Regions from separate parts of the Streptococcus sp. SI1 genome, predicted to be linked through region 3. Evidence: predicted binding sites of a transcription regulator. Region 3 holds the regulator's gene; each other region holds the start of a gene.

Region 1 (10,861 bases), on a different contig from region 3:
TTTATTTGATTAATTCATAAATTGCTTCAGCATAAATTGCTGCTGCACGGAAAAGATCTTCTACCTCTATAAATTCGTTTGCTTGGTGCATCGTATCTGTATATCCTGGGAACATAGCACCGTAAGCAACACCGCGTTTCAAGAGACGCCCAAAGGTTCCACCACCAATGATTTGTTCATGACCTTTTAGACCCGTTTGTTTTTCATACACGTTCAAAAGCGTTGTCACAAGCGGATCTTCCATTGGAACATAGTGAGGAACATGCTCGTGCTCCGACAATGTCACATTTTCCACAGGTAAGTTTTCCAATTTAGATTTGATTGATGCTGGATTGGTTCCTTGTGGATAGCGGAAATTAAGGGCAATGGTGTTGTCATCGCTTGTTTCATCAAATCGGAAGACCCCTGCATTCATAGAAAGAGCACCCATTTTTTCATCTACATAGTCCACTTTTAAGGCTTTCCCTTCGTGGTCTTCTAAAAGAACGTTTCCAGCTGTTACAAGATAGTCTTTAGCAGAACCTGCGAAATCAAACTGGGTCAAGAAGTTAGCCAGATAAGTCGCGCCATTGACACCAGATTGTGGTGAAGCTCCATGAGCGGATTTACCAACAATTGTAACTGTTATTTGACCATTCGGTAATTCTTGGTATTCAAAGCGAAGCCCGTGCTCTTTGGCAAATTCGTCTAATTTATCTACAAGATTTGGCATATTTCCTGATACTACTGCTGTTGCAGATTCAGGAACCATATTTTCACGAAGTCCACCCGTAAAACTGTGCAAGCGTGCAGCTCCGCTATTTTCCCCTGCAAAATGAAGGTATTCTGTAATATTTCCTTTTTCACCATTGATAATCGGAAATTCTGCATCTGGCGAAAAACCAAAATCTGGCTCTGGAAGACCAACGTGTTTGAAATAATAGTCCATATCCGCCCAGCCAGACTCTTCATCTGTACCGACAACAAAACGAACTTTTTTAGATATTGGCAAACCAAGCTCTTTGATAATTTTCAGTCCGTAATAACAAGCCATCGTTGGACCCTTGTCATCGCTCGCACCACGCGCAAATAATTTACCGTCCTTGATAGTTGGCGTATACGGATCTGTATCCCAACCGCTTCCAGCCGGTACCACATCCATGTGCGCAAAAATTCCAAGAACTTCAGCTCCTTCGCCATATTCAAAATGCCCCGCATAATTGTCCACATTCTTCGTTGAATAACCATCACGCGCAGCTAATTCTAAGAATTTTTCCAAAGCCTTAACAGGTCCAGGTCCAAACGGATGTTCTTTATCTGCTTTCGTATCATCTCGCTCAGAGTTAATTTCTAACAAGCTAAATAAGTCAGCTAATAAAGCTTCGCGACGTTGTTCAACTTCTGCTTTAAAATCAATTGTCATAAAATCGGATTCCTTTCTATCCACTCTATCAACGTTTTTCAATAATCTCATCTACCGGCAAACGATAACTTGGGTCTAGTTTAGCATCCGAGTAGCCAACAGTAATTAAAAGTTCTGGACGGAAGCGCTCATCAATATCTAGCACTTGATTGACTTTTAACTTATCAAATCCAAGGATAATATTGGAACTAATGCCTTGATCCGTCAATGCCAACACTAAATTCATGGCTACCAATCCAGCATTAAGAGCTAAATAATCACTCTTTTGCTGTTCGGTGTAATGACTGTACTTAGTCGGAAGATTTTGCATGTAATATTGCAATTTTTCTTCAGACATATTTTTTATACCAGCAGTACGAGCAATTTTACGAGCGCGCTGCGCCAAGTCTGTATTTGTAAAGAGAGCAATCGTCACAGGTGCTTCTTTGATTTGCTCCTGATTAGCATTAAAGGCAACCTCAGCCAACTCTGCATTTCTCTCACGTACAACTACAAATTTCCAAGGCTGACTATTATGAGCACTTGGCGCTAAAGTTGCAATTTCAATTGCCGTCCGCACATCTTTTGGATCAACCGCTTTATCATTGAAATGCTTAGTTGCATGACGCTTTTTATTTAATTCAAGAAACTTCATAGGGATTTTCCTTTTCTTATTATACTCATTTCATTTTACCATAAATTGGAAGAGCTTGCAGAGGTTTTTTCATGAAATAACAGGTTCCCTCACTGGAACCCTGAGGATTTAAAATGTATCGGGTATTATTTCTTTTTTATCTATAGCCCTTCTTAACTTCCCCTGAACAGCCTCTGCCACTTTTCGCGGTACGCCTACTTCGACAATTTCCTCAACACTTGCTTCTTTAATCTTAGTTAGCGATTTGAAATGTTTCATGAGATTTTGCTTGCGTTTAGGCCCCAGTCCTTCAATGCCATCTAGTTGTGATGAGAAGGAATTCTTAGACCGGATCTGGCGATGGAAGGTAATGGCAAAGCGGTGGACTTCATCTTGAATGCGTTGCAAAAGGAAAAATTCCTGTGAATTGCGAGATAATTCGACCACTTCCAACGGATCACCAAAAAGCAATTCATGAGTCTGATGCTTGTCGTTCTTTTGCAAACCGGCGATAGGAATATCTAAACCTAATTGATGTTGAATGACGTCTTTTGCAATGTTTACTTGTCCCTGACCACCATCAATGACAATCAGATCAGGCGGTAGTAAACCATCTCGTATGACTCGGCTATAACGGCGCTTAATCACTTCTCGCATACTCGCATAGTCATCCGGACCGATAACTGTCTTAATCTTATACTTGCGATAATCTTTTTTGCTGGGTTTGCCATTGATAAAGACCACCATAGCTGAAACAGGACTTGTTCCCATAATATTGGAATTATCAAACGACTCAATCCGAACTGGAGTGGGAATATTGAGGAGCCGGCCTAGATTTTCAATTGCTCCTTGCGTTTTTTCAATAGATTTCTCTAATAAGTCAAACTTCTGCTGTAAACTAACTTGAGCATTCTTAATTGCCAGATTGACCAGCTGTTTCTTTTCTCCTCGTTGAGGCTTAAGGATTTTTGTATCCACCACAGCCCGTACTGATTCCTCGTCAATATCAGATGGAATCAAAATTTCATTGGGCACCAGATGAGATTTATTCTGATAAAATTGTCCAATATAAGTCAAAAAATCCTCGTCAGGGTCATTGTAATAAGGAAACATATTTACATCTCGCTCAATGAGTTTTCCTTGACGGACAAAGAAAACCTGCACACACATCCATCCTTTGTCCACATAATAGCCAAAGACATCCCGATTCTGTAAATCCCTTGCCATCACTCGTTGCTTGGTGCGAAGTGTCGCAATACTTTGAAGCAAATCTCGGTATTCAGCCGCTTTTTCAAATTCCATCTTTTCAGCAGCACTAGTCATTTTTCCTTTCAATTCATCAATAATCTTATTATCATGACCTTTGAGGAAATCTGCTACTTCTTGAGCCATCTCTTGAAAGAAATGTAGATCATTATGGCAGATAGTATGAGCTCGACACTGTCCGATATGATAGTAGAAGCAAACTTTCTCAGGTGGATTGGTACACTTACGGAAAGGAAAAATGCGATCCAGCAGGCGCTTAATTTCGTTCGCAGCACCTACATCAGGATACGGACCAAAATATAAACCACCATCTTTCTTAACCTGACGTGTAATAATAAGTCGCGGATATATCTCATTGGTGATTTTGATAAAAGGGTAGGACTTATCGTCCTTAAGCATGATGTTGTATTTGGGCTGATTTTCCTTGATCAGATTGATTTCAAGCAACAAGGCTTCAATATTAGACTCAGTGACAATAAACTCAAAATCCTCAACCTCAGACACTAACGCTTCCGTTTTAGTATCATGACTTCCGCGAAAATACGAACGCACCCGATTGCGCAAATTCTTGGCTTTTCCCACATAGATGATCGTACCATTTTTATTCTTGTGGATATAACATCCTGGACCAGTTGGCAATAACTCTAATTTTGATTTAATTAAGTTGTTCATAATTATCATTATAGCAAAATTAGCTAAAAGGAAGTAAAAAGGAACATCGACAGCCTAAATGATTACTATAGAAAAGGGCAAGCAAATAATTATTGAAAATTTTAAGCCCATAGCTTCACTATCACAAGGTTTAAATAGGTTATTAGAAGTATACTTTAGGTTGTAGATAGAATAAATCTTTTTTCATTGAGTATTTCTCCAGATTTATAAAACGAATAAAGGGTTGACTTGCTCCGCATTTTTTCCTACTACTTTTTAATAATCGGCTATTGTGTCAAAATTTTTTGCTATCACAAAGAAAGGCAGGGATGCTACTATCCCTGCCTTTCCATCATCAACACTACAATTGTCCTTGTCGACAATAGTTTCTGTTTTGAGATTATTCAAAATCAAGATATTCTTTTTCAAGTTCAAGAACTTCTTCCATTGTTGCACATTCTGTAAGGGCGCGTTGAGCCAGTTCTTGCATCTTCTTCGTATCCAATTTCTTCATCAGACTACGTGTACGAAGAACAGATGTGGCACTCATTGAAAACTCATCCAGACCAATACCAACTAGAAGTGGAACAGCAGTTTGATCGCCCGCCATTTCACCACACATACCAGCCCATTTGCCTTCAGCATGAGCAGCTTTGACCACTCGATCCACTAAACGTAAGATAGATGGGTTGTATGGTTGATAAAGGTAAGAAACTTGTTCATTCATACGATCTGCAGCCATTGTGTATTGAATCAAGTCATTAGTACCAATTGAGAAGAAGTCAACTTCTTTTGCAAATTGATCAGCCAACATAGCTGCTGCTGGAATTTCAATCATAATACCAACTTGAATATTATCTGCGACAGCAACACCTTCTGCAAGCAATTTAGCTTTTTCTTCTTCCAAAATCGCTTTTGCTGCACGAAATTCAGTCAACAACGCGACCATTGGGAACATGATACGTAATTGCCCATGAACAGATGCGCGCAAAAGGGCACGTAACTGTGTACGGAACATTGCGTTTCCTGTATCAGAAATGGAAATACGAAGAGCACGGAATCCAAGGAAAGGATTCATTTCTTTTGGAAGATCAAAGTAAGGAAGTTCTTTATCACCACCAATGTCCATTGTACGGACAACAACTGGCTTCCCATTCATGCCTTCTAAAACAGCTTTATAAGCCTCATATTGCTCATCTTCTGTTGGAAAATCTTGCGAATCCATATAAAGGAATTCTGTACGGTAAAGTCCTACGGCTTCAGCACCATTAGCATTAACGCCTTCAACATCCTTCGGTGTACCAATGTTCGCAGCCAATTCAAAATGTTTTCCGTCGGCTGTTACTGTTTCAGCATCTTTCAGCAAATCCCATTCAGCTTTTTGTTTAGCATAAGCTTCACCAGCTGCTTTAAAGGTTGCAATTTGTTCTGCAGTTGGATTGATAATTACTTCACCAGTAATACCATTTACAGCAATAACGTCACCGTCTTTCACTAATTCGGTAATGTTATTCGTTCCAAGAACTGCTGCAATTTCAAGAGTACGAGCCATAATAGCTGAGTGGCTTGTACGTCCACCAATATTCGTTACAAAAGCTTTAACAAAGTTTTTGTCTAATTGAGCAGTATCAGAAGGAGTCAAATCGTGCGCAATCACAACTACTTCTTCATTGATCATAGCAGGATTTGGCAAGTGCACACCAAGCAAATGAGCCAATACTCGCTTGGTCACGTCGCGAATATCTGCTGCACGTTCTTGCATATATGGATTGTCTTCCATATTTTCAAAGAGAGTGATGAACATATCTGTCACTTCTTTCAGACCTGCTTCAGCATTCACTTTTTTTGCACGAATTGTTTCTTTAATCTGACCAATCATTTCTGGATCAGAAAGTACCATTAAATGAGCATCAAATACTTGAGCTGCTTCTTCTCCAAGGCTCTCTACTGCTTTCTCACGGATAACAGAAAGCTCGTTCTGTGAAGCTTCAAGAGCTGCATCCAAACGAGCCTCTTCTGCATTCGTATCTTCGACTGAAACAGTCTCAAACGATAAATCCGGTTGAACTAATAGATATGCCTTAGCAACAGCAACACCATCAGATGCTGCAATTCCTTTTAGCATTTCTGTCATGTTAAGCCAATCCTTCTTTTGTCATTGTTTCTGCGATTGCTACAATTGCATCGTCAGCATCTGTACCTTCAGCAGTAATTGTTACATCAGCACCTTGACCAACACCAAGGCTCATAACACCCATGATTGATTTAAGATTTACTGATTTACCTTTGTATTCTAGTGTAATATCTGAAGCAAATTTGCTAGCAGTTTGAACTAACAAAGTTGCTGGACGTGCGTGAATACCTGTTTCTGCCACAATGTGGAAATCTTTAGAAGCCATAGTTTGACTCTCCTTTAATGTAATCTTTTTGGGGTCATATGTGATAACCCTTACAATTTTAGATTATAACATCTTTGTAAAATTTTTTCAAGAATTTTATGTGTATTCATCAAGGCTTTTTTATGATAATTACTGAAATTTCATTAAAACGAGATTTTCAATCTTCAACTTATAAACAAATTTTCAATCTATAATTATGTGATAAAACGAGGATAAGAGCGTGATTCTTCTCTGATTTTCCATTTTTTAAAAATACCATATCTAGTATTATTGAATTCAAAAAACAAAAAATAAGCACAATATTTAGAACCTGATGGTTGACAAAATTTATAGCTTTGGATATACTTAATCCATACTGAATTAAAAAAATTAGGAGTTTATTATGGTAACTATTTATTCAAAAAATAATTGTGTTCAGTGCAAAATGACAAAACGTTTTCTAGACACCAATCAGGTGGAATATCGTGAAATCAACTTGGACGAACAGCCTGAATATATCGATCATGTGAAAAACTTAGGTTTTAATGCTGCACCGGTTGTACAAACTCAAACGGAAGCATTTTCCGGTTTTCAACCAACTAAATTGAAAAAATTATCATAATTTTATTGTACCTATAATAGAGCAAATCAATCGCTTCTATGAGCCATAGAAGCCCTTTCTTTTGCCAATAGCAAATCTAGTATTTAGAAAAGGAATAGTATGGGACTCAAACAATTAGAAGATGTGACGTATTTCCGTCTCAACAATGAAATCAACCGTCCAATCAATGGACAAATTATGCTCCACAAAGATAAAGAAGCTCTGGAGGCATTCTTTAAGGAAAATGTTGAACCAAATACAAAAAAATTCTCTTCTATTACTGAAAAAATTAACTATTTAATTCAAGAAAACTATTTAGAAAAAGAATTCATCCAGCTTTATTCGTCTGAATATATTGAAGAATTAGCTGCTTTCATTCATGCACAAGATTTCCATTTTAAATCTTTTATGGCAGCTTATAAATTCTACAATCAATATGCTCTTAAAACAAATGACGGTGAATATTATCTAGAAAGCATGGAAGATCGTGTTCTATTTAACGCGCTCTATTTTGCCAACGGTAATGAAGCAATCGCTAAGGATATCGCTAATGAAATCATTCACCAGCGCTATCAACCGGCTACACCAAGCTTCCTCAATGCAGGACGTGCCCGTCGCGGTGAACTAGTTTCTTGCTTCCTCATCCAAGTAACAGATGATATGAACTCTATCGGTCGCTCCATTAACTCTGCTCTGCAATTATCTCGTATCGGTGGTGGCGTTGGGATCTCTCTCAGTAACCTGCGTGAAGCAGGCGCTCCCATCAAAGGGTACGAAGGGGCTGCTTCTGGTGTTGTACCAGTGATGAAACTGTTTGAGGACAGCTTCTCTTACTCTAACCAGCTGGGGCAACGTCAGGGAGCCGGGGTTGTTTACCTCAATGTCTTCCACCCAGATATCATCGCTTTCCTTTCTACAAAGAAAGAAAATGCTGACGAAAAAGTTCGGGTTAAAACTCTTTCTTTAGGAGTTGTCATTCCAGATAAATTTTACGAATTAGCTCGTAAAAATGAGGAAATGTACCTCTTCAGTCCTTACTCTATTGAACGCGAGTACGGTGTTCCATTTGCTTATATTGATATTACTGAAAAATATGACGAATTGATTGCCAACCCTAAGATTAATAAAACGAAAATTAAAGCTCGTGATTTGGAAACAGAAATTTCTAAACTCCAACAAGAATCTGGCTATCCATACGTCGTAAATATCGATACAGCTAACCGTTCAAATCCAATCGACGGTAAAATCGTCATGAGTAATCTCTGCTCTGAAATCCTGCAAGTACAAGAGCCAAGTCTCCTGAATGATGCTCAAGAATTTGTACATTTGGGAACGGATGTTTCTTGCAATCTTGGGTCGACCAATGTAGTCAACATGATGACTTCCCCTGACTTTGGAAAATCTATCCGCACTATGACACGCGCTTTGACCTTTGTCACAGATAGCTCTCACATCAAAGCTGTTCCAACCATTGACTACGGCAATAGCTTAGCTCATACTTTTGGGCTAGGAGCCATGGGCTTACACAGTTATCTGGCTCAACAGTTGATTGAATATGGTTCAGCTGAATCAGTTGAGTTTACCAGCATTTACTTTATGCTCATGAATTATTGGACTCTTGTTGAATCCAACAATATCGCTCGTGAGCGTGGCATGACTTTCCACAACTTTGAAAAATCTGATTATGCCAACGGCACTTACTTTGACAAATACCTGACGGGTGAATTTGTACCTCAGTCTGACCGTGTCAAAGAACTCTTCGCAGGCATCTTTATCCCATCAGCAGAGGATTGGGCAGAGTTGCGCGATAAGGTTAAGGCTGACGGCCTCTATCATCAAAACCGCCTAGCCGTTGCACCAAATGGTTCTATCAGCTATATCAATGATGTTTCTGCTTCTATCCACCCCATTACCCAACGGATCGAAGAACGTCAAGAAAAGAAAATCGGTAAGATCTACTATCCTGCTGCTGGTCTGTCAACGGAGACTATTCCTTACTATACTAGCGCCTATGACATGGACATGCGCAAGGTGATTGATGTCTACGCAGCGGCAACTGAGCACGTGGACCAGGGTCTTTCCCTGACTCTCTTTATGCGCAGCGATATTCCTAAAGGCCTCTATGAGTGGAAAAAAGAAGGCAAGCAAACAACCCGCGACCTTTCTATCCTGCGTAACTACGCCTTCAACAAGGGTATCAAGTCCATCTACTACGTCCGTACCTTCACTGATGATGGCGGCGAAGTTGGGGCTAACCAATGTGAAAGCTGTGTGATTTAATGGAAAAAACTATTACTGCTTGTTTAAATAGCAAATGGGGACCATACTATGCTTCTCTTGTTGTTATCTCTGGAACAGTCATCATTTGTAGCTCAATAAAAAAATATGATATCATTGAAATAGGTTCTATGAAACTAAAGGTTGCATAATAATTACTACTAAATTGGAGAAATACTCTTTATGAAAACTTACTACAAAGCCATTAACTGGAACGCTATAGAAGATGTGATCGATAAGTCCACCTGGGAAAAACTGACTGAACAATTCTGGCTCGACACACGAATCCCTCTTTCCAACGATTTAGATGATTGGAGAAAATTATCAGCTAAAGAAAAAGACCTTGTTGGTAAAGTTTTTGGCGGGCTGACACTTCTTGATACCATGCAATCCCAATCAGGTGTCGAAGCGATCCGAGGGGATATTCGCACTCCCCATGAAGAGGCTGTATTGAATAATATCCAATTCATGGAGTCTGTTCATGCCAAATCCTATTCATCTATTTTTTCAACGCTTAATACAAAATCAGAAATTGATGAAATTTTTGAATGGACCAATACAAATCCTTATTTGCAAAAGAAAGCTGAAATTATCAACGAAATTTACCTTAATGGAAATGCTCTTGAAAAAAAAGTTGCCAGTGTGTTTTTAGAGACCTTTCTATTCTATTCTGGTTTCTTTACTCCACTCTACTATCTGGGCAACAACAAACTAGCTAACGTTGCTGAAATTATCAAATTGATTATCCGTGATGAATCTGTCCATGGAACTTATATCGGATATAAATTCCAATTGGGTTTCAATGAATTATCAGAAAAGGAACAAGAACTGTTTCGAGAATGGATGTATGATCTTCTCTACACCCTCTATGAGAATGAGGAAGGTTATACTGAAACCTTATATGATGGTGTTGGATGGACAGAAGAAGTCAAAACCTTTCTTCGCTACAACGCCAATAAGGCTCTCATGAATCTTGGACAAGATCCACTTTTTCCTGATACTGCTGATGATGTCAATCCTATTGTTATGAATGGTATTTCAACTGGAACTTCTAATCATGACTTCTTCTCCCAAGTCGGAAACGGTTATCTACTTGGCGAAGTTGAAGCTATGCAAGATGATGATTATAATTATGGGTTATAAACTATCAACTAAGAAAGCTAGTATCTGATAATAAAAAAACACGAATGGGATATACCAACAACAAGTAGTACTACTCCTTTCGTGTTTTTGATTTTAAATTATGAATGATTTGCCATTTTTAAACCACTATCGAAACATCGCAAACAGCATAACTAGAGCTGCTGGTGTATTGTTTAAAATATGCACAACCATTGAATCTTTCAGATTTTCCCGACGTGCAAAAGCGGCATAAAGGACTAACCCCATCGAAAAGTAAAGTGGAAATTCTGTCCATTTTGAGATGTGAGGAAGTGCAAAGATGATGGATGTCACAATAGCTGCTGCTAGTTTTTGACTCTTTCCAAAGAAAAACCTTGTCGCAAAGCCACGGAATACCAATTCTTCAATCACTGGTGCTATTAGTGCCACTGTTACAACATATAACAAAGCAAAAAAGATGTGATCAACTGACATAATTTTTCCTAGACTTTGTAAAGCGTTATCGTTGCTGGTAGTTCTTTGCCCTGTTAAAAAGATATTTAGATAAGTCC
Region 2 (10,861 bases), on a different contig from region 3:
ACAATGGAAAGGCAGTTGTTACAGACGCACTCTCCTTTATCTTATTTTGAAATCTTAACGCTTATGGCTTTGCTATACTTCAAGGAGGAACAAGTAGATGTGGCTTTGATCGAAGTAGGAATTGGGGGGCTTTTGGACACAACAAACGTGGTGATAGGGGATATAGCAATTGTGACATCAGTAGGGCTGGATCATCAGGAAACCTTAGGAGACTCCATAGCTGCAATTGCAGAACAGAAAACAGGAATTTTCAAGGAGAATAAAATAGCTGTTATTGGACCATTGATCGAAGAGGCGAGAAGGCTCTGTGAGCTGCGCGCGAACGCTCTCGGAGTTGACTTGTATGAATATGGCAGAGATTTTTCATTTTCGAAAGAGCAGTTTTCTAATCAAGATGAAATGATAGTCGATTTACGGCTGGGACTGAACGGCACTTATCAGGAAGAAAATGCAGCTGTTGCTTTGCAAGGTTTTCTTTTATTTATGAAGCAACAAAACTGGCAACCGCAAGTGAAATGGATACGAAAAGCTCTCCAACAAACGAATTGGGTAGGGCGGTTAGAATATTTTGAGGGAGGTATTTATTTAGACGGAGCACATAATTTACCAGCTTTGTCACGTTTGGTGGAGTTTATTCGCCAGCAAGAACAAAAAGAAATATTTGTCTTGTTTGGTGCTTTGAGGCGAAAGAATTATCAGGGGATGCTGTCTTATTTAACACAGGAATTGCCAGAGGCGCGATTGACTATAACAACATTTGAGAATGATGGTGCAGTGGGGGAGCGGGATCTTGCAGCCGAAAATTACGTTTCTTCGTATCAGGAATTTATCGAACAATTTATCAGAAATTCTACTGATAATCAGCTTCTTTTTGTGACAGGTTCTCTTTATTTTATTGCGGAGGTTCATGCTTTTCTTTTAGAAAAAAAGACTAATTGAAAGGCTCGATAGCATAATAGAACTGTATAATGAAGGAGGATAAGAATGTTAGCATTAAAGAAATTTAGCTATGTGATCTTTTCTCTGATAGGTCTTATCGTTTTGACCTCGTGCTTCAAGTCTAACCAGACCTCACCAACCTCTCAGTCTGTTTCAAGTAGTCAATCAGCTAATGTCTCAAGTGAGAGTGAGGGGTCATCAACTATAGCAGAAAAGTCCTCAGAAAAACTAGATGGGACGTATAAGGGGATGGACGAGGAGGCTACAATTACTTTGGTTATCAAGGGGGAAAGTGGTACATGGACCGAACAAGAGCCAAATGGTGAAGAAGAAGTGAAACCAGTGAGTATTGATCCAACAAATCAGCGAATGAGGATTGGAGATGATACTGTGCATTATATGATTAACAATCGTCAATTGACAATCGAAGATATTGAGCAAGAAAATGGAGAAAATGATACGGTCGTTTTAACGAAACAATAATCTGTTTGGAACGGGAGTACCATGTTTCAACAGTGAAAACCTTGACTTACAAAATGTAGAAAGAATTGAAGGTTGGTTTCCTCTCTTCATAAGATTATTGAGCCAAAATCTTTGTTTTATCTATTCTCTCAACTAGATAGAGAGGGACGGTATTTTATTCATAACTTAGAACTAAGAGTGTGAGAAAAGTTGATCTCTATGAATTTGAAATTTTTCTACCACTCTTTTTGTTGGGATGTTTGTGCATAATTTGAAGGGCAAACAATAGTTGACTTTGGCTTGATTTATTAGGGAATCCCCGTTATACTAGTACTAAATAGAGACAGGGAGAAAACATGAATTTTAGGAAATTTCAGCTATTGATGTCAAAATATGGTTTTAGCATCATTATTATGGTGTTAGAATTGGGACTTGTTTTTTGGTTTTTCTTTTGGCTTGGTCAATGGACGCCTACTTTATGGATTGCTTTTGTGATTTTGTTCAGTGTGGCAACTATTTTGGCGATTGTCAATCGTTCAATGACGCCAGAAAGTAAAGTAACCTGGCTTTTAGTGGCTTTTATTCCAGTCTTTGGACCGTTGCTTTATCTGATGTTTGGCGAGCGTCGTTTGTCTAGAAGTGAATTGAAACAGTTGAAGAATATGGATCAAATGAAATTTCGTGAGGATAATAGTTATGAGTTGCGTTTAGAGTTGAAAAATACAGATAAGTCAGCTTATGGGATTATCAAATCACTTCTTAGCATGGATCATAATGCGGATGTATATGACGGTACGGAATCACAATTTTTCCCTTTGGGCGAAGAAATGTTTCAAAAAATGCTGGAAGATTTGCGTAAGGCAGAAAAATTTATCTTTTTGGAATATTACATTGTGGAAGAAGGTCTCATGTGGAATAGTATTTTGGATATTCTGCGTGAGAAAGTAACTCAAGGTGTCGAAGTGAAGATGCTTTATGATGATATTGGTTGTATGGCGACTCTTCCTGGCGACTACACCAGTCGATTACAAGCTATGGGGATTGATGCCCATAAATTTAACAAAGTGATTCCGCGAATGACAGTAGCCTATAATAATCGAGATCATCGGAAAATTCTTGTTATTGATGGGCAGATTGGCTATACTGGAGGGGTCAATTTAGCAGATGAATACATTAATCACATTGAGCGTTTTGGTCACTGGAAAGACGGTGGGATTCGTTTAAATGGCCGTGCAGTAAAGGCCTTGACACGTCTTTTTCTTATGAACTGGTATATCAACCGTGGAACTATTAGCGATTTTGATCAATATCATTTGGACAACAAAGCAATAGATGCACCAGGACTTTATATTCCGTATGGAAGCGGACCTAAGCCTATGTACAAAGCTCAAGTTGGGAAAAATGTTTATCAAAATATTATCAGTCAAGCGACAGATTATGTGTATATTGCTACACCGTACTTAATTATTGATTATGACTTGACAGAAGACATTAAAAATGCAGCTATGCGTGGAGTAGATGTGCGGATTGTGACTCCTTATATTCCAGATAAAAAGCTTATTCAGCTCATTACACGAGGTGCTTATCCAGACTTGATGGCAGCTGGGGTTCGGATTTATGAATATACTCCAGGTTTTATTCACAGCAAGCATGTGGTGGCAGACGATGATTTCGGTGTGGTTGGAACAATCAACTTTGATTATCGAAGTCTGGTTCACCACTATGAAAATGCTATTTTGATGTATAAAACGCCTTCTATGTTTGACTTAAAACGGGATTTTGAAACCCTTTTTGAGAATTCTCAAGAAATTCATGAGGATACTATTAAAAATACTTGGTATCAACGTTTAATCAAAGAGATTGTCGAATTGTTTGCGCCGATGCTATAAAAATTTCTCTTGTATAGGAGGAATTTTTTCTTTTTTACGAATAATCTAGTAAAAAGGATGTAAAATGGTCAAAGAATTAACAAGTGAAGAAAAGGAATTCTTGAAAAAGTATATCACGTTAGGTTATCATCGTTTCCGAGAATTGGAATATTACAGTCTACTTTTGCACAAGATGCAGAACTTATCAGAATGAGGCTGACAGATAGAGAAGATTTTGATATACTAGATAAGACTGATATCAAGGAGAATCTTTTATGTATGATACAATGCCTGAACAAGGTACGAAAGAGACAGTAGCAGAGGCGCTTTACGAAGAGAGCAAGAAAAATGCTACTTTTATAGAGCCAACTTCAACTCCTTTTGTGTTATTACTTTTGTGGAGTGCATTGCTGAGTGGTTTAAGTGTTGCGAATCCATTGTTGACCAATCTTTCTACGAATCTGCAATCTCAAAATCTGTATGCAGGATGGGCAATAGCACAAGGACAGGTTATTTATGGAAATATTTATGGAACGAGTGGATTGCTTTATTATCTAGCTAATTGGGCGGGCAATCTCTTGCTGAACAATATTTTATTTGCAGCAATGCAGTGTGTGGCTTTATTTGTTGCTGGCATTTTTCTTTTCAAAATTGTTTACCAATTAACAGCGGTAAGGAATAATTCTATAAAAATTGTTTCGTTATTTTATGGCTTAACTTTAGTTTTAGGCTGGGGTGGCTTATATTCTAGTATGTTTGCCTTCCCTTTTGTATTTGGTGCACTGTATTTTCTGGTACGTTATGTAGCAGGAGAGGCTAGCGATAAAGGCTTTATTGGTTTTGGTGCGCTTGGTGCGCTGATGTTTATGACAGATCCGTTAACGAGCTTGGTGTTTTATGCAACAGCCTTTATTGCTCTTTTTGTTTATAATATTGTCACAAAGCAAAAGGCACGTGGTTTGTATCAATTTTTGGCTACTCTTGTGGGCTTTTCACTTATATTCTATCCCTTGGGCTATTATACGGTTTTAAATGGTACTTTTGGAGCGGCAATTAGTCAAATCCTTTATCCATGGGAGAGTCTTCGTTTTTCTGGGCAGCCTTTATTGCATAATGGTTTGCTTTATAGTAGTTTACTCATTGGGCTTGGAGTATTAGGGACTTGGATAAGAAGTTTTTCATTGCCAGCAAATTCTGTGGAACGCTTTCTGCAGCTACTGAGTTTTTTTGCTTCGTTTATCTTAGTTTCATTTAATTTCTTTTTGACAGAGCAAGGTGTTTATCAGTTTCTATCGATTTTGCCGTACTTCATGGTTTTACTCAGTTTATGGTTAGGAAAGAGTAAGCTGAACAGAGGTGGACGTCATAGTCGTGTGCGAAAATCGTCGTCTATTTTAGGAAGCTATATTGTCAAAAATGCTTTTTTACCCGCTTTAGCAGTCATTTATTTAATTGGTTTTCCTCTTGTAAATCACTATATTTTATCTTCAGGTGAAGCAAGTGAACGTGCATCTGCTGCAAATTATATCAAAAATAAAGCAAAGAAGACGGACAAAATATATGCTTGGGACAAAACGGCGCTGCTCTACCAAGCGAGCGGACATTTATCTGCGGTACCGATTTTAACACCTGGCTTGTACCAAGGAACCGCTGAAAATAAAATGGCTTTGGTCAGGAGTTTGAAGGAAAATAGACCCGCTTATATTTTAGTTCACAATCAAGTGCCGGTTCTTCAAGATGTCCAAAAGCAATTAAAAGAGAACTATCAGTTGACAAGCTTGAAACTCAATCATTTCAAGTTGTATAAGCTGAAATAATAAATCAATATCTTGTGTTTAAAATAAAATTTTAAGTTTTTTAACACAAGATATTGATTTTTTTTATAAGAGTGATATAATATGGTTTATATGAATGGAGGAGCTTATGATTGCATTAAATGAAGAGACGATACAAGGATTTGCAGATATTTATGTAGAAAAACGTGATGGCCGTCGCGTGGCTTTTGACGCAGATAAGATCTACAAGGCACTTGTCAAAGCTAGTCAAGAAGTAACGACGATGACTCCGTTATTAGAAGCAAAACTTGAAGGCATTACCAATAAAATTGTAGCAGAAGTGATTGCGCGCTTTCCTGCAGGTGTTAAAATTTATGAAATTCAAAACATCGTTGAACATGAGTTGTTGAATGCGAATGAATATGCCATTGCAGAAAGCTATATTACTTATCGTACGCAACGTGATTTTGCGCGCTCAAAAGCGACAGATATCAACTTTACAATCGGTAAATTGCTCAACAAAGATCAAGCAGTTGTTAACGAAAATGCAAACAAGGACAGCGATGTTTTCAATACTCAGCGTGATTTGACAGCAGGAATCGTAGGGAAATCAATCGGTTTGCAAATGTTACCGCCGCATGTGGCAAATGCGCATCAAAAAGGAGATATCCACTATCATGATTTGGATTATAGCCCTTATACACCAATGACAAACTGTTGCTTGATTGATTTCAAAGGGATGTTGAAAAATGGTTTTAAGATTGGAAATGCAGAGGTAGAAAGTCCAAAGTCGATTCAAACCGCGACTGCACAAATTTCTCAAATCATTGCGAATGTCGCCTCTAGTCAATATGGTGGTTGTTCAGCTGATCGAATTGATGAAGTTTTGGCACCCTATGCTGAAAAGAATTATGAAAAACATCTGACAGATGCGCGTGAATGGGTCACTCCCGAAAAGCAAGAAGAATTTGCTTGGACAAAAACGAAAAAAGATATCTATGATGCTATGCAATCTTTAGAATATGAAATTAATACCTTGTTTACATCAAATGGACAAACCCCATTTACATCGCTTGGTTTTGGTCTTGGCACCAATCGCTTTGAAAGAGAAATTCAAAAAGCCATTCTTCAGATTCGTATCAAAGGACTTGGATCAGAACACCGTACAGCTATCTTCCCTAAATTGATTTTCACTTTAAAACGTGGTTTGAATTTAGAACCTGGCACTCCAAACTATGATATTAAGCAATTGGCCTTGGAATGTGCTACGAAACGGATGTACCCAGATGTTTTGTCTTACGATAAAATTGTAGAATTAACAGGCTCTTTCAAAGTTCCAATGGGTTGTCGTTCTTTCTTGCAAGGTTGGAAAGACAAGAATGGGCAAGAAGTCAATTCTGGTCGGATGAATCTTGGTGTTGTGACGGTCAATCTTCCACGAATTGCCCTTGAATCTGAAGGCAACATGGAGAAATTCTGGGAAATTTTTAATGAGCGGATGAATATTGCTGAAGATGCGCTCGTCTACCGTGTCGAACGCACCAAAGAAGCGACTCCAGCTAATGCTCCTATTCTTTATCAATATGGTGCTTTTGGAAAACGTCTAGGTAAATATGATAAGGTGGATCAACTCTTTAAGCATCGTAGAGCCACAGTTTCTCTCGGCTATATTGGTCTGTATGAAGTGGCGACAGTCTTTTATGGTGGTGAATGGGAGCACAATCCAGAAGCCAAGAAATTTACAGTCGATATCGTTCGTGAAATGAAACGCCGTGTAGAAGAATGGTCTGACCAATATGACTACCACTTCTCTGTTTATTCTACACCGTCTGAAAGTCTGACAGACCGCTTTTGTCGTCTGGATACAGAAAAATTTGGTCTTGTAAAAGATATTACAGATAAGGAATACTATACGAATAGTTTCCACTATGATGTCCGTAAAAATCCGACACCATTTGAAAAATTAGATTTTGAAAAAGATTATCCAGCGGCCGGGGCTTCAGGAGGCTTTATTCACTACTGTGAATATCCTGTTCTACAACAAAATCCGAAAGCACTCGAATCAGTCTGGGACTATGCTTACGATCGTGTGGGCTATCTTGGAACCAATACTCCGATTGACCATTGTTACAAGTGCGATTTTGAAGGGGATTTCACGCCAACAGAACGTGGATTTACTTGTCCAAACTGCGGCAATAGTGATCCTAAGACAGTTGATGTTGTGAAGCGAACTTGTGGTTATCTTGGAAATCCTCAAGCCCGTCCGATGGTAAATGGACGTCACAAGGAGATTTCAGCTCGTGTTAAACACATGAATGGTTCAACAATCAAGTTCGAAGGACATCATGTAGAAAAGTAGGAACTTTCATGGGAAAATATCAATTAGACGATAAAGGAAAAGCACAAGTCACACGCTATCATGAAAAACACTCCAAGGGTGGAGTAAAGAAACAAGATCGAGTTGCTAAACTGAGAGAACAATTTTTACAAAAAGTAAGTGCGAAACAATAAAAGAAGAAGTGAGATGACATCGGTAAATCTCACTTTCTTTCTATCAGGGAGAAAAAATGGAATTGAGAAGACCGGGGCTAGAAGATAAAAACGCTGTGATGGCTCTCATAATGGAATTTGAAAATTCAAATGCCGCACACGATGGTGGTTTTTGGAACAAGGAGGATTTTGATTATGAAGATTGGATTGCTGGGAACCGAAATTCAGAAATGGGTCTCAATATTCCTGATACTTGGGTGCCAGCTATACAATTTGTCGGGTTTGATGAAGGACAAGCAGTTGGTTTTTTAAATTTGCGCCTGAACCTAAATGAATACTTACTCGAACACGGTGGTCATATAGGCTATAGTGTTCGTCCATCTATGCAAGGGAGAGGCTATGCCACTTCGATGCTGAAAGAAGGACTTCTTGTTGCTGCTTCAAAGAATATTCACCAAGTACTGGTGACTTGTGCAGTAGATAATCCAGCTAGTAGAGCAGTAATTTTAAAAAATGGTGGAATATTGGAAGATATACGACATGGAACAGAGCGTTATTGGATGGACTTAGATAAGGAGTAGTGTATGGAGTTACGAAGACCGGGATTGGCAGACAAGACAGCAATACTTGAAATGATTGCAGAATACAAAGAGCAGGGGCTTCCCATGAATGGCGGGGTAGAAAGCGCTTGGGCACGAGCAGCAAACTATGAAGATTGGTTACAAATTAATCGTGATCAAGAAGCGGGCTTGCATTTGACAGAAGGGCGTGTTCCGGCAATTTTGTTTACTTCCTTTGATTCGGACGGTCGTGCATTAGGTTTTTTAGGACTTCGTATGACACTAAACGATTTTTACGCAGAGTTAGGAGGGCATGTTGGCTATGGCATTCGCCCTAGTGAGCGGGGGAAAGGGTATGGTAAACAACAATTAGCCTTGGCTTTACTTGAAGCCAAAAAATTAGCGCTCTCTCCCGTTCTGATTACTTGCGATATGGATAATGCTGCTAGTCGAGCAGTGATTTTGGCCAATGGTGGAGAGTTGGAAGATGTACGAGCTGGGAAAGAGCGTTATTGGATAGAGTTGGGGTAGAAAAATGACATGGAATACACCGAAGCCAGGTGAGTGGAAAAGCGAAGAGTTAAGCAAAGGACGTATTATTGACTATAAAGCCTTTAATTTTGTGGATGGTGAAGGGGTGCGTAATTCCCTCTATGTCAGCGGATGCATGTTTCATTGTGAGGGCTGCTACAATGTAGCGACCTGGTCTTTCAATGCTGGGATTCCTTATACGCAAGAGCTAGAAGAGCAAATCATGAAAGATTTGGCTGAGCCCTATGTTCAAGGTCTGACCTTGCTAGGAGGAGAGCCTTTTCTGAATACTGGAATTCTCTTGCCCTTAGTCAAGCGTATTCGACGAGAGTTGCCTGACAAGGATATTTGGTCTTGGACAGGTTATACTTGGGAAGAGATGATGTTGGAAACACCAGATAAACTCGAACTTCTTAGTCTCATTGATATTCTGGTAGATGGTCGTTTTGATAAGGCAAAACGAAATCTCATGTTACAATTTCGAGGCTCCTCTAATCAGCGTATTATTGATGTACAAAAGTCTCTTAAAACTGGAGAAGTCATCATTTGGGATCGATTGAATGATGGCACAGAAAGTTTTGAGCAGGTTAATCGGGATAAAACAGAATAAAACTATAAAATGGCATGTTCTTAATTGAAATGAGAACTGCTTTTTATTTTTTGGATGTTTAGAAAATAAGATAGATGGCAGAAACTTTACAGAAAGATTGCAATTTTTAAATATTATTTAAAAGTTAATTCTTTTATGCTCTAATGGGTTAGATAATGTACATAGGAGTTTATAATGCCAAAAAAGAGGTCACATCGTTATAGGAAACAAGGTAGAATCTTTAACCTTGCTCTCTTAGTTGTGTTTGTATTGTTAGCAATCTTACTCGTTTTTTTCATGTTTCGGTATAATATTCTAGCATTTCGATATTTGAATGTTTTACTATCCACTTTGTTAGTAGCTGTAGCATTAGGAACTAGTTTTTTAATTTTCAAAAATAAAGCGCGTGTCACAACGACGATTATATTGCTTTTAGCTATTCTAGTAAGTTCAGGTGCTCTATATGCCATTAAAGAAGTGTTAGATTTGTCTAATGGGCTAAACGCGACATCAAATTACTCCGAATATGAAATGAGCGTGGTGGTGCCAGCGAATAGCAATATAAAGGATATCAGTCAAGTGAAAACTGTTCTAGCACCAACGGGAAATGATGCAAATAATATCAAAACATTGACAGATAATGTAGCCCAAACTAAGAAAGTTAATTTGGCGGTTGCTCAATCCTCTTCTTATCTAGCAGCTTATAATTCTTTAATGAATGGTGAAGCTAAGGCCATGGTTCTAAATAGTGTTTTTGAAAGTGTTATCCAAAACGAGCATCCCGATTACGCTTCAAAAATCAAAAAAATCTATACTTACAAAATTAGTAGAAAAATTACAAACGCTCAGTCACCAGCAACAAATAATAATGTCTTTAATATTTATGTCAGCGGAATTGACACTTATGGCCCGATTTCATCAGTTTCCCGTTCAGATGTCAATATTATTATGACAGTTAATCGCAAGACTAAAAAGGTACTGTTAACAACAACACCGCGTGATGCTTATGTACCGATTGCTGATGGTGGCAACAATCAAAAGGATAAATTAACACATGCTGGCATTTACGGTGTGGAAGCATCTATTCATACGTTAGAAAATCTTTACGGAATCAAAACAAACTATTATGTTCGACTGAATTTCACTTCTTTCCTTAAATTGGTAGATTTGTTAGGCGGTATTGATGTTTATAATGACAAAGAATTTACTGCTGCAAATGGCAAGCACTATGCTGCGGGAGATATTCATTTAGATTCAGAACAAGCATTGGGATTTGTTCGAGAGCGTTATGCATTAAGTGGTGGAGATAACGATCGTGGTAAAAATCAAGAAAAGGTCATTGCGGCAATTATTAAAAAGTTGACTTCCACAAGTGCTTTGAAGAATTATAATGCGATTATTTCAGGATTACAAGATTCAGTTCAAACCAACATGAGTATTGAAACGATGATGAATCTCATTAATACCCAGTTAGAAACTGGTGGTAGTTATACGGTTAGCTCGCAAGCGGTTACCGGAGAGGGAAGAGTAGGTCTTCCGTCTTATGCTATGCCAGATGCGAATCTTTACATGATGGAATTAAATCAAGATAGTTTGAATGCAGCCAAAGCAGCAATTCAGAAAGTAATGGAAGGTAAATGAGATTGA
Region 3 (10,861 bases):
TACAGTAGCAATTTACAACCGATCAGCGAATAAAACAGAGGATGTGATTGCATCTCATCCTGAAAAAAACTTTGTTCCAAGTTACGATGTGGAAAGTTTTGTGAATTCTATTGAAAAACCACGTCGGATCATGCTCATGGTTAAAGCTGGGCCAGGGACAGACGCAACGATTCAAGCATTATTACCGTTCCTGGATAAGGGAGATATCTTGATTGACGGTGGAAATACGTTCTATAAAGATACTATTCGTCGTTCAGAAGAATTGGCAAATTCTGGAATCAATTTTATCGGGACAGGAGTATCTGGTGGTGAAAAGGGCGCGCTTGAAGGTCCATCTATCATGCCTGGTGGACAAAAAGAAGCCTATGAATTGGTAGCAGATGTATTGGAAGAAATTTCAGCGAAAGCGCCAGAGGATGGGGCACCATGTGTAACTTATATCGGACCAAATGGTGCAGGTCATTATGTAAAAATGGTCCACAATGGGATTGAGTATGGCGATATGCAACTGATTGCAGAAAGTTATGATTTAATGCAGCACTTGCTTGGATTTTCAGCAGCAGAAATGGCTGAGATCTTTACTGAATGGAATAAGGGTGAGTTGGATAGCTATCTGATTGAAATCACTGCTGATATTTTGACACGTAAAGATGATGAAGGACAAGATGGACCAATTGTTGATTACATTTTGGATGCAGCTGGAAATAAAGGAACAGGAAAATGGACGAGCCAATCAGCTCTTGATTTTGGTGTTCCACTTCCACTTATTACGGAGTCTGTTTTTGCGCGTTATATTTCTGCTTATAAAAAAGAACGTGTTCAGGCTAGCAAGGTTCTTCCAAAACCTACTGCTATTAAATTTGATGGGGACAAGGCTGAATTAATTGAAAAAATTCGCCAGGCTCTATACTTCTCAAAAATCATGTCTTATGCACAAGGTTTTTCACAATTGCGTGTCGCATCTAAAGAGCAGGCTTGGAATCTTCCATTTGGTGAAATTGCTTCTATTTGGCGTGCTGGATGTATCATCCGTGCTCGTTTCTTGCAAAAAATTACAGATGCATATGGTCGTAATGCAGATCTTGCAAACCTACTTCTTGATGAATACTTTATGGATGTTACTGCAAAATATCAACAAGCTGTTCGCGATGTAGTTGCTTTAGCTGTTCAGGCAGGTGTGCCAGTGCCAACTTTCTCTAGTGCGATTGCTTATTTTGATAGCTATCGTGCAGAAAACTTGCCAGCTAATTTGATTCAAGCGCAGCGCGATTACTTTGGCGCGCATACGTATGAACGCAAGGATAAAGAAGGCATTTACCACTATTCTTGGTATGATGAAAAATAGGATAAGCTATGGGGAAGCGGATTTTATTAGTTGAGAATGAAAAAAAAATAGCACAATTTATTAGCTTAGAGTTGCAAAATGAAGGTTATCGAGTGGATCTTTTTGAAACGGGAAAAGATGCTTTAACATCTGCGAGAGCTAATCAATACGATTTATTCCTGTTAAATTTTATGCTTGAAGATATGACAGGAACGGAGTTTGCTGAGCAATTAAGTTTGATAAAGCCTGCTTCAGTCATTATTGTATTGGATAATCGTGATATTATTTTAAAATATACTGAGGAAATCCAACGTTTTGCTGTTAGTTATATGATAGAGCCTTTCATTGTGATGGACTTGGTCGGAAAAATTTCTGCTATTTTTCGTGGGCGTGATTTTATTGATCATCATTGTAGTCAGATGAAAGTTTCAACATCTTATCGGAATCTTCGCATTGACGTGCAAAATCATACTGTATATCGAGGGAATGAAATAATTTCTTTGACTAGAAGAGAGTATGATTTGTTAGCAACGCTGATGGGCAGTCATCAGGCTTTAAGCCGTGAACAGCTGTTAGAGCGCGTTTGGAAATACGAAGGAGCTGTCGAGACAAATGTTGTTGATGTCTATATTCGTTATCTTCGTAGTAAACTTGATACAGCAGGGCAGAAAAGTTACATAAAAACTGTGCGTGGTGTTGGCTATGCTATGCAAGAATAAGAAATAGAGAGACTTGAACAATCTTGTTCCAGTCTCTTTTTTGATTTGGAATAAAAAAACAGAAAAAAATTAAATTATTTTTCTAGAAACCGCTTTATAAATTTACTAGATCTGCTATAATATGAGATATTAATAATATAAGTACTTTTTAGTATTTGAATTTCTTATAAGGATAAGGAGCTATGAATGATGAAAGATTTCTTCAAAAATTTCTTCAATTTCAAATTTTTACAAAAATCAGAGGAAAATACTTCAAATCAAGAAGTCTCTGTAACAATGGCTGAAGCTGAAACCACAGTTATAGTAGAAAACATTGAGACAGTAGCAGATGGTGAAGTGATTGCGATTACAGATGTCAAAGACCCAGTTTTCTCCCAAAAAATGATGGGAGACGGCTTTGCAGTTGAACCAGAAAATGACAAGATTTACGCACCAGTATCTGGTACGATTAGCAGCATTTTCCCTACCAAGCACGCTCTCGGTCTTTTGACTGAAAATGGTCTTGAAGTGCTTGTTCATATTGGTCTTGACACGGTCAGCCTGGAAGGTAAACCATTTGAAGTTCATGTAGTAGAGGGGCAAACAGTCTCTGCAGGAGATCTGTTAGTAACGGTAGACTTAGGAGCTATTAAAGAAGCGGGTCGTGAAACATCAACGGTTGTTGTCTTTACAAATGCACAAGCGATTAAATCTGTATCAGTTGAAACATTCGGCAAAGTCGCTGCTAAGACAGTGGTGGCTAAAGTAGAATTGTAGCATGTTAGAAAATATTAAATAAATAGGCTCTTTTGTCAGTATTGTGGTTGGCAAGGAGCCTATTTTTGAGAAAGAAGTTATTAGTCAGAAGATTTTTTAAATATTTTGTAAAAGCGCTTTACAAAATAAAAATATATGGTATAATTGAAGAGTCAAATAAGTGCAAACGTTTGCGGAAAACGCTTGCGGAAATTTTTATAAGGAGATATGAATGATGAAAGAGACATTCAAAAACATATTCAGTTTCGAATTTTGGCAAAAATTCGGAAAGGCTCTGATGGTCGTTATCGCAGTAATGCCCGCGGCTGGTTTGATGATCAGTATTGGTAAGTCAATTCCAATGATCAATCCAAACGTAGCTGCTCTTGTTACAACAGGCGGTATTCTTGAGCAAATTGGTTGGGGAGTTATCGGAAATCTTCACATTTTGTTTGCATTAGCTATTGGAGGTAGCTGGGCAAAAGAGCGTGCGGGTGGTGCATTCGCAGCCGGACTTTCATTTATTTTAATTAACCGTATTACAGGGGTCTTTTTTGGAGTAACTTCAGACCTTCTTACAAAACAAGGAGCTACTGTAAAAACTGTCTTTGGTGGAACCATTAAGGTGGCTGATTATTTTGTAAGTGTACTTGAAGCTCCTGCCCTTAATATGGGGGTGTTTGTTGGTATCATTGCCGGTTTTGTTGGAGCAACTGCTTACAACAAATATTATAATTACCGTAAATTACCAGACGCGCTTTCATTCTTTAATGGTAAACGGTTTGTGCCATTCGTTGTTATTTTGCGTTCTACAATCGTTGCTTTGATTCTTGCAGTATTTTGGCCAGTTGTTCAAACTGGAATCAACAATTTTGGTATTTGGATTGCTAACTCTCAAAAGACAGCTCCAATTCTCGCACCATTCTTGTTTGGTACTTTAGAACGTCTTCTTTTACCATTCGGACTTCACCATATGTTGACAATTCCAATTAACTATACTCAATTGGGTGGCACATATGAAGTGTTGACAGGTGCTGCTAAAGGAACGACTGTATTTGGTCAAGATCCATTATGGTTGGCTTGGGTAACAGACCTTGTTAATTTAAAAGGTTCACACGCTGACCAATATCAACATCTTCTAAATAGTATCACTCCAGCCCGTTTTAAAGTTGGGCAAATGATTGGTTCATTTGGTATTTTGATGGGGGTTGCCTTTGCAATTTATCGAAATGTAGATGATGACAAGAAACATAAATACAAGGGGATGATGATTGCAACAGGACTTGCAACTTTCTTAACAGGTGTTACAGAACCAATTGAATACATGTTTATGTTTGTTGCAACACCTCTTTATTTGGTATATGCTGTTGTACAAGGTTTAGCATTTGCTATGGCAGATATTGTTCACTTGCGTATGCACTCATTTGGTTCAATCGAATTTCTGACTCGTACTCCACTAGCCATCAATGCTGGTTTGGGTATGGATATTATTAATTTTGTTTGGGTAACAGTGCTCTTTGCAGTTGGAATGTACTTTATTGCCAACTTCATGATTAAGAAATTTAACTACGCAACTCCAGGACGTAACGGAAACTATGAAACAGCTGATGGAGAAGATAGTCCTTCGTCTACCCCAGCTGGTGGCAAAGTAGCAGAAGCATCTCAAGCTGTGAATGTTATCAATCTTCTTGGCGGACGTGCCAACATCGTTGATGTAGATGCCTGTATGACACGTCTTCGTGTGACTGTTAAAGATGCTGACAAAGTTGGTACAGAAGAACAATGGAAAGCTGAAGGAGCAATGGGACTGGTGATGAAAGGTCAAGGAGTTCAAGCGATCTATGGACCAAAAGCTGATGTTTTGAAATCTGATATTCAAGATTTACTTGACTCAGGCGAAGTGATTCCTGAAACTCTGCCAAGCCAAATGACAGCTTCACAAGCTGCCGAAGCGAGCTACAAAGGTGTGACAGAAGAAGTTGAGACGGTAGCAGATGGTGAAGTGATTGCGATTACAGATGTTAAAGACCCAGTTTTCTCCCAAAAAATGATGGGAGACGGCTTTGCAGTTGAACCAGAAAATGGCAAGATTTACGCACCAGTATCCGGTACGATTAGCAGCATTTTTCCTACCAAGCACGCTCTCGGTCTTTTGACTGAAAATGGTCTTGAAGTGCTTGTTCACATCGGTCTTGACACGGTCAGCCTGGAAGGTAAACCATTTGAAGTTCATGTAGTAGAGGGGCAAACAGTCTCTGCAGGTGATCTGTTGGTAACGGCAGATTTAGGAGCTATTAAAGAAGCAGGTCGTGAAATATCAACGGTTGTTGTCTTCACAAATGCACAAGCGATTAAATCTGTATCAGTTGAAACATTCGGCAAAGTCGCTGCTAAGACAGTGGTGGCTAAAGTAGAATTGTAAGATAGAAAAGAGAAATCATGGCAAAATTCCTGACTTTAAATACTCATAGCTGGATGGAAGAAGAGCAAGAAAGCAAGCTAAATCAGCTAGCTGAGCGTATTCTTCAAGAAAAATATGATGTCATTTGCCTGCAGGAAGTCAATCAATTAGTGGAGTCTGAACAGGTTGTTCAGGCTCCCTTCTATTATGCAGTAGATGGCACCATTCCGATTCACCAGGACCACTATGTCCTGTGTCTGGTTGAGAAACTAGCTGAGGCAGGACTGGACTATTACTGGTCTTGGGCCTATAATCATATTGGGTTTGATATTTACAATGAAGGGGTCGCGATTTTGTCAAAAACCCCGTTGACTGCAAGAGAACTTTTGGTGTCTGATGTCAATGATCCAACAGATTATCATACGCGTAAAGTCTTGTTGGCGGAAACGGAGCTTGAAGGACAGCCCATCACGGTCGCTTCCTGTCACTTATCTTGGTGGAATAAAGGTTTCCAAGGAGAATGGGCTAAGTTTGAATCAGAGCTCTTGCAAGTTCAGACTCCGCTCGTTCTCATGGGAGATTTTAACAATCCTGTCGGCTATGAAGGCTATCAGCACATTCTAGAAAGTTCGCTTGCTTTGCAAGATAGTCATGCAGTTGCTAGTACAGTTGTTGGTACAGCAACAGTTGAAGGTGATATTGCTGGTTGGGCAGAAAACAAAGATGCTCTAAAAATTGATTATATTTTTACCAGTAAAGATTTTAACATTGAGAAATCAGCTATTGTCTTTGATGGACAGCGTGGTCCAGTTGTTAGTGACCATTTTGGATTGGAAGTAGAAATTGCGTTTTAGCAAGTAAAAAGCGAGAAAGTTTCGACATCATTTTCTCGCTTTTTTATTTTTTATTCTCTAGAAGAGTGGCGTTTTCCAGCAGTGATAGCGGCGGCCTCAGTCATGGAAATTACTCTATCAAACCGTGTATTACGCGGCATATTATTGATGTTGTACCAATAAACACTGGCAGCTCCATTACGAGCCACATAAACGGTTCGTTCCTGTTGTTGCGCTGCAGCAGCTTTTTGTGCTTCTTCTTGTTGTTTTTGAGCTTCGGCAGCTTTTTGTGCTTCTTCTTGCTTCCTTTTAGCTTCAGCAGCTTTCTGAGCCTCTTCTTGTGCTATCCGCTCTTTTTCTGCTTTAGCTTTTTCTTCTTGCTCCTTTTTATCTTTTTGTGTAGATGAACTGCTACTTGATAGGCTAATTTTTGCAGAAGAGGAGGAGCTGGAAATAGTTTTGGTAGCTTCTGTATTCGAAGAGCAGCCAGAAAGGATAATGCAGGTTAGCAGGATACAAGAGCAAGCTGCAATTGTTTTCTTTAACATCATCATAATAATCTCCTTTGTACAAAAAATGATAACATTTGTCGAAAGCGTTATATAAAAATTTATCGAAAAAGAGAATAACAGATTGATTGATATTGTCCAATTTTTAGGAATCGATAGACCTGGTTGTACTAAAACTGCTGCCTTTTGTTATTTCTTAAAACATGGTATAATGAAGTATTAAGAGTTCAGGAGGGAAGCAGATGCGTTGTCCTAAGTGTGGTGGTAGTAAGTCAAGCGTTATTGACAGTAGACAGGCTGAAGATGGCAATACAATTCGTCGTCGTCGTGAATGTGATGAATGTCAATATCGGTTTACAACGTATGAACGTGTAGAAGAGCGGACGCTCGTTGTCGTAAAAAAAGACGGTACACGAGAACAATTTTCAAGAGATAAAATCTTTAATGGAATCATTCGTTCGGCACAAAAACGTCCTGTTTCTAGCGATGAAATTGAAGCAATTGTTAGCAGAATTGAGCAAAAAGTTCGCAGTAGCAATGAAAATGAGATCGCCAGTGAGTATATTGGTGGTCTAGTAATGGAAGAGTTAGCTGAGTTAGATGAGATTACTTATGTTCGTTTTGCTAGTGTTTATCGTAGTTTTAAAGATGTGAGCGAACTGGAAAGTCTATTGAAGCAGATTACAAAATCCGCTAAAAAGAAAAAGGAACAATAAATGAAACCAAATGATCAATTTTCTTTTGTGAAAAATAATCTGATCAGTCAGGATAGTACAAGTTTGATTCGTCTGTATTTGCCAATTTTAGGAATCGATGCAACTACTATCTATCAATATTTTCTTGCTTTTTGGGATAATGGAAAATCATCTTATACTGTTGGGCACATTTTGAATCATCTCAATCTGGGAATGAATGCCTTACAAAAAAGTATAAACATTTTGTCCGCTATGCAGTTAGTGGAGCTGTATCAAGGAGAAAATCATTTCCAAATCTATTTGAAGTCCCCACTGTCGCCACGTGAATTTTTAAGTAATTCTGTTTATAGACGCTTGCTAGAAAAGAAGATTGGTGAAGCTGCGGTAGAAGCTTTATTACCTAGTCAACCAAAGGGGCAGAAGCAAAACGTGAAGCTTTCAGATATGTTTCAAGTAGAAGATACAAAAACAGAATTGCCATCAAAGCAGAATCATTTTGAGCTGGACTATTTTAAACAATTGATGGCACGTGAAAACTTGCGTTTTGATAATGAAAAAGAAGATTTGCTGGTACTCTTTGCCATTGCAGAGCGACAAAATTGGACTTGGTATGAAACGTATCTGTTGGCAAAAGAAACTGCTGTAGGGCAAGTAATTTCCACGAAGCGGATGCAGCAAAAATTACAGCAAAAAGTTTCAAATGAACTGTTTTCAACTCAAGAGCAAACGATTCTTCGAGAGGCTAAGAGTAAGGCAGCTGTGCAATTTTTGGCGGAAATCAAGAAAACTAAGCATGCAACGATTACACATGGGGAGCGTCAGTGCTTGACAGAAATGGCAAATTTGGGCTTGTTAGATGAAGTAATCAATGTGATTTTACTATTGACTTTTAATAAGGTAAATTCAGCCAACCTTAATGAAAAGTATGCTTTAAAAGTAGCAAATGACTTTTCCTATCAAAAAATCTTTTCAGCTGAAGAAGCTGTGGTGTATATTCGTGAACGTTACCAAGCACAGCATAGCAAAAAAGCAGCGAAAGCTTCTGCTCCAAAAAGTAATGTGCCTAGCTGGAGCAATCCTGATTATAAAAACGAAACCAGTGCTGAAAAGCAAGTAGAATTAGAAAAACAAAAACGTAAATTGTTAGCCAAATTAGATCAAGGAGGTGACTAGATGGAACGTGTTGGACAAGCAATGTCACGTAGAAATGGTGCGCAGCAATTTGATTATGATAAATTGGTCGAGCAAATCATGGCTGATCCAGATGTGGCGGCTTTTATCCAGTCAGAAGGGATGACACCAGCTGAAATCAAACGAAGCATTTCTAAGTTTAATCAGTATATTTCTGAGCGAAATCGTTTTTTACTAAGCGATGAGGCTTATATTGCTAAAGGATATAAGCCAATTTTAGTGAAAAATGAGGGATATGCTGATGTTTCTTATGAGGAAACTCCAGAGCTAGTTGAAGCACAGAAGCAAGCGGCTATCAATGCACGTTTAAATTTGATTAGCCTTCCAGCTAGTCTCAAGGAAGCTAGTTTAGCAAAAGTAGACTTAGACGATGTTGGTCGTTACAAGGCTTTTGAGCTGCTGACGAATTTTGTAGCAGATTATCCAAACTATAAAAAAGCCCTTTATCTTTATGGTGATTTTGGCGTAGGAAAAAGTTACATGATGGCTGCGCTGGCACATGATCTATCAGAAAAACGTAGTGTTTCTACGACGTTACTCCATTATCCTAGTTTTGTATTAGATATAAAGAATGCTATTTCTTCTGGTCTGGTTAAGGAAAAGATTGATGAGGTAAAAGTAGCACAAATCTTGATTTTAGATGATATTGGTGCGGAGCAATCAAGCCCTTGGATGCGAGATGAGATTTTGCAGGTTATTTTACAGCATCGAATGCAGGAAAATCTACCAACTTTCTTTACATCGAATTTTAATTTTACGGATTTGGAACGCCATTTTGCTACATCCAAAAACGGAGATGAAACTTGGCAGGCTCGTCGAGTTATGGAAAGAATCAAGTTTTTAGCAGAGGAAGTTCGTCTGGAAGGAGAAAACCGACGATGAATGAAACAATTGATTTGATGAAAAAGCATACTTCTGTTCGTCGTTTTACAGAAGAACCGATTTCAGAAAAGGGACTACGCGCCATCATTGACGCCGGTCGAGCGGCATCCAGCTGGAAGAATTTTCAATCTTATTCGATTATCGTTGTTCGTAGTCAGGAAAAAAAAGCAGCCTTGTTTGATTTGGTGCCTCAAAAGGCTATTCGTCAGTCGTCGGTTTTTCTGCTTTTTATTGGAGATTTGAATCGGGCTAAGAAAGGGGTATGCCTTCATACGGATACGTTTTATCCGCAAGGAGTGGAAAATATTTTGATTAGCTCTGTTGATGCTAGTCTAGTTGCGCAGAATACCCTGCTGGCGGCTGAAAGTTTAGGTTATGGCGGAGTTATCATTGGCTTGGTTCGTTATGCATCTAGGGAAATAGCAGAGCTTTTTAACTTGCCGAACTATACTTACCCTATTTTTGGAATAGCTTTGGGGAAGCCAGCTCAACACCATACTGTTAAACCGCGATTGCCATATGAAGCAGTCGTTTTTGAAGAAAAATATCAAGAACAGGATGTGTCCATTATTCAGACTTATAATCAGGTTCAAGCGGACTATGCTGGGAATCGAGCAACAGATACGTAGAGTGAGCGATTGACGGCCCAATTTGCAAAAAAGCCAAACCTTGCTAGTCAGAATCTATTACAAGACAAGAAATTATTATAAATAAAGGGTACAGCTTTTGCTTACACCCTTGAAAACAGAAAGAGGAATACTATGGCTTTACCAACCATTGCTATTGTTGGCCGTCCCAATGTCGGCAAATCAACGCTTTTTAATCGGATTGCTGGAGAGCGGATTTCCATTGTTGAGGATGTTGAAGGAGTAACTCGGGACCGTATTTATGCAACGGCTGAGTGGCTGAATCGTAAATTTAGCATGATTGACACAGGTGGGATTGATGATGTGGATGCACCTTTTATGGAGCAGATCAGGCATCAAGCGGAGATTGCTATGGAAGAAGCAGATGTCATCGTTTTTGTAGTGTCAGGAAAAGAAGGCATTACAGATGCAGATGAATACGTAGCACGCATACTTTACAAGACACATAAGCCGATTATTCTAGCCGTCAACAAAGTAGATAATCCTGAGATGCGGAGTGAAATTTTTGATTTTTATGCTCTTGGTTTAGGAGAGCCTTATCCTGTTTCTTCCATTCATGGAATTGGTACAGGGGATATCCTAGATGCAATTGTTGAAAATCTACCGAAGGAAGAAGTGGTTGAAAATCCTGATATGATCAAATTCAGTCTCATCGGTCGCCCCAATGTTGGTAAATCTAGCTTGATCAATGCGATTTTGGGAGAAGAACGTGTCATCGCTAGTCCTGTGGCTGGAACTACTCGTGATGCAATTGATACGGTTTTTACGGACGGTGAAGGTCAAGAATTTACCATGATTGATACCGCTGGCATGCGCAAGTCTGGTAAGGTCTATGAAAATACTGAGAAGTACTCTGTTATGCGGGCTATGCGAGCAATTGACCGATCTGATGTGGTACTCATGGTACTCAATGCTGAAGAAGGGA

The links. The regulator NrdR, encoded in region 3, represses ribonucleotide reductase genes. The targets are predictions, from matches to a motif close to ACACNATATATNGTGT.
Region 1: the regulator NrdR is predicted to act here: its motif matches at 6,584-6,599, upstream of nrdH (glutaredoxin-like protein NrdH).
Region 2: the regulator NrdR is predicted to act here: its motif matches at 5,130-5,145, upstream of nrdD (anaerobic ribonucleoside-triphosphate reductase).

What each region holds. Positions count from the first base shown of each region.
Region 1 is NZ_JAQFJE010000002.1:362,821-373,681, forward strand. It holds gene pepV (dipeptidase PepV) at 2-1,402, opposite strand; gene PCY10_RS03960 (nitroreductase family protein) at 1,431-2,036, opposite strand; gene uvrC (excinuclease ABC subunit UvrC) at 2,145-3,953, opposite strand; gene ptsP (phosphoenolpyruvate--protein phosphotransferase) at 4,333-6,066, opposite strand; gene PCY10_RS03975 (phosphocarrier protein HPr) at 6,068-6,331, opposite strand; gene nrdH (glutaredoxin-like protein NrdH) at 6,714-6,932, shown strand; gene nrdE (class 1b ribonucleoside-diphosphate reductase subunit alpha) at 7,032-9,191, shown strand; gene nrdF (class 1b ribonucleoside-diphosphate reductase subunit beta) at 9,372-10,331, shown strand; gene PCY10_RS03995 (CPBP family intramembrane glutamic endopeptidase) at 10,458-10,861, opposite strand, start outside.
Region 2 is NZ_JAQFJE010000004.1:45,001-55,861, reverse strand. It holds gene PCY10_RS06210 (folylpolyglutamate synthase/dihydrofolate synthase family protein) at 1-939, shown strand, start outside; gene PCY10_RS06205 (SP_0198 family lipoprotein) at 985-1,422, shown strand; gene cls (cardiolipin synthase) at 1,758-3,290, shown strand; gene PCY10_RS06195 (hypothetical protein) at 3,355-3,483, shown strand; gene PCY10_RS06190 (hypothetical protein) at 3,545-5,086, shown strand; gene nrdD (anaerobic ribonucleoside-triphosphate reductase) at 5,193-7,403, shown strand; gene PCY10_RS06180 (hypothetical protein) at 7,412-7,555, shown strand; gene PCY10_RS06175 (GNAT family N-acetyltransferase) at 7,612-8,115, shown strand; gene PCY10_RS06170 (GNAT family N-acetyltransferase) at 8,119-8,625, shown strand; gene nrdG (anaerobic ribonucleoside-triphosphate reductase activating protein) at 8,630-9,235, shown strand; gene PCY10_RS06160 (LCP family protein) at 9,410-10,855, shown strand; gene cps4B (capsular polysaccharide biosynthesis protein Cps4B) at 10,858-10,861, shown strand, end outside.
Region 3 is NZ_JAQFJE010000001.1:15,329-26,189, forward strand. It holds gene gndA (NADP-dependent phosphogluconate dehydrogenase) at 1-1,345, shown strand, start outside; gene PCY10_RS00150 (response regulator transcription factor) at 1,354-2,043, shown strand; partial or broken gene PCY10_RS00155 (PTS glucose transporter subunit IIA) at 2,356-2,799, shown strand; gene PCY10_RS00160 (PTS transporter subunit IIBC) at 3,011-5,200, shown strand; gene PCY10_RS00165 (endonuclease/exonuclease/phosphatase family protein) at 5,218-6,033, shown strand; gene PCY10_RS00170 (hypothetical protein) at 6,084-6,566, opposite strand; gene nrdR (transcriptional regulator NrdR) at 6,764-7,237, shown strand; gene PCY10_RS00180 (DnaD domain protein) at 7,238-8,389, shown strand; gene dnaI (primosomal protein DnaI) at 8,390-9,289, shown strand; partial or broken gene PCY10_RS00190 (nitroreductase family protein) at 9,286-9,999, shown strand; gene der (ribosome biogenesis GTPase Der) at 10,051-10,861, shown strand, end outside.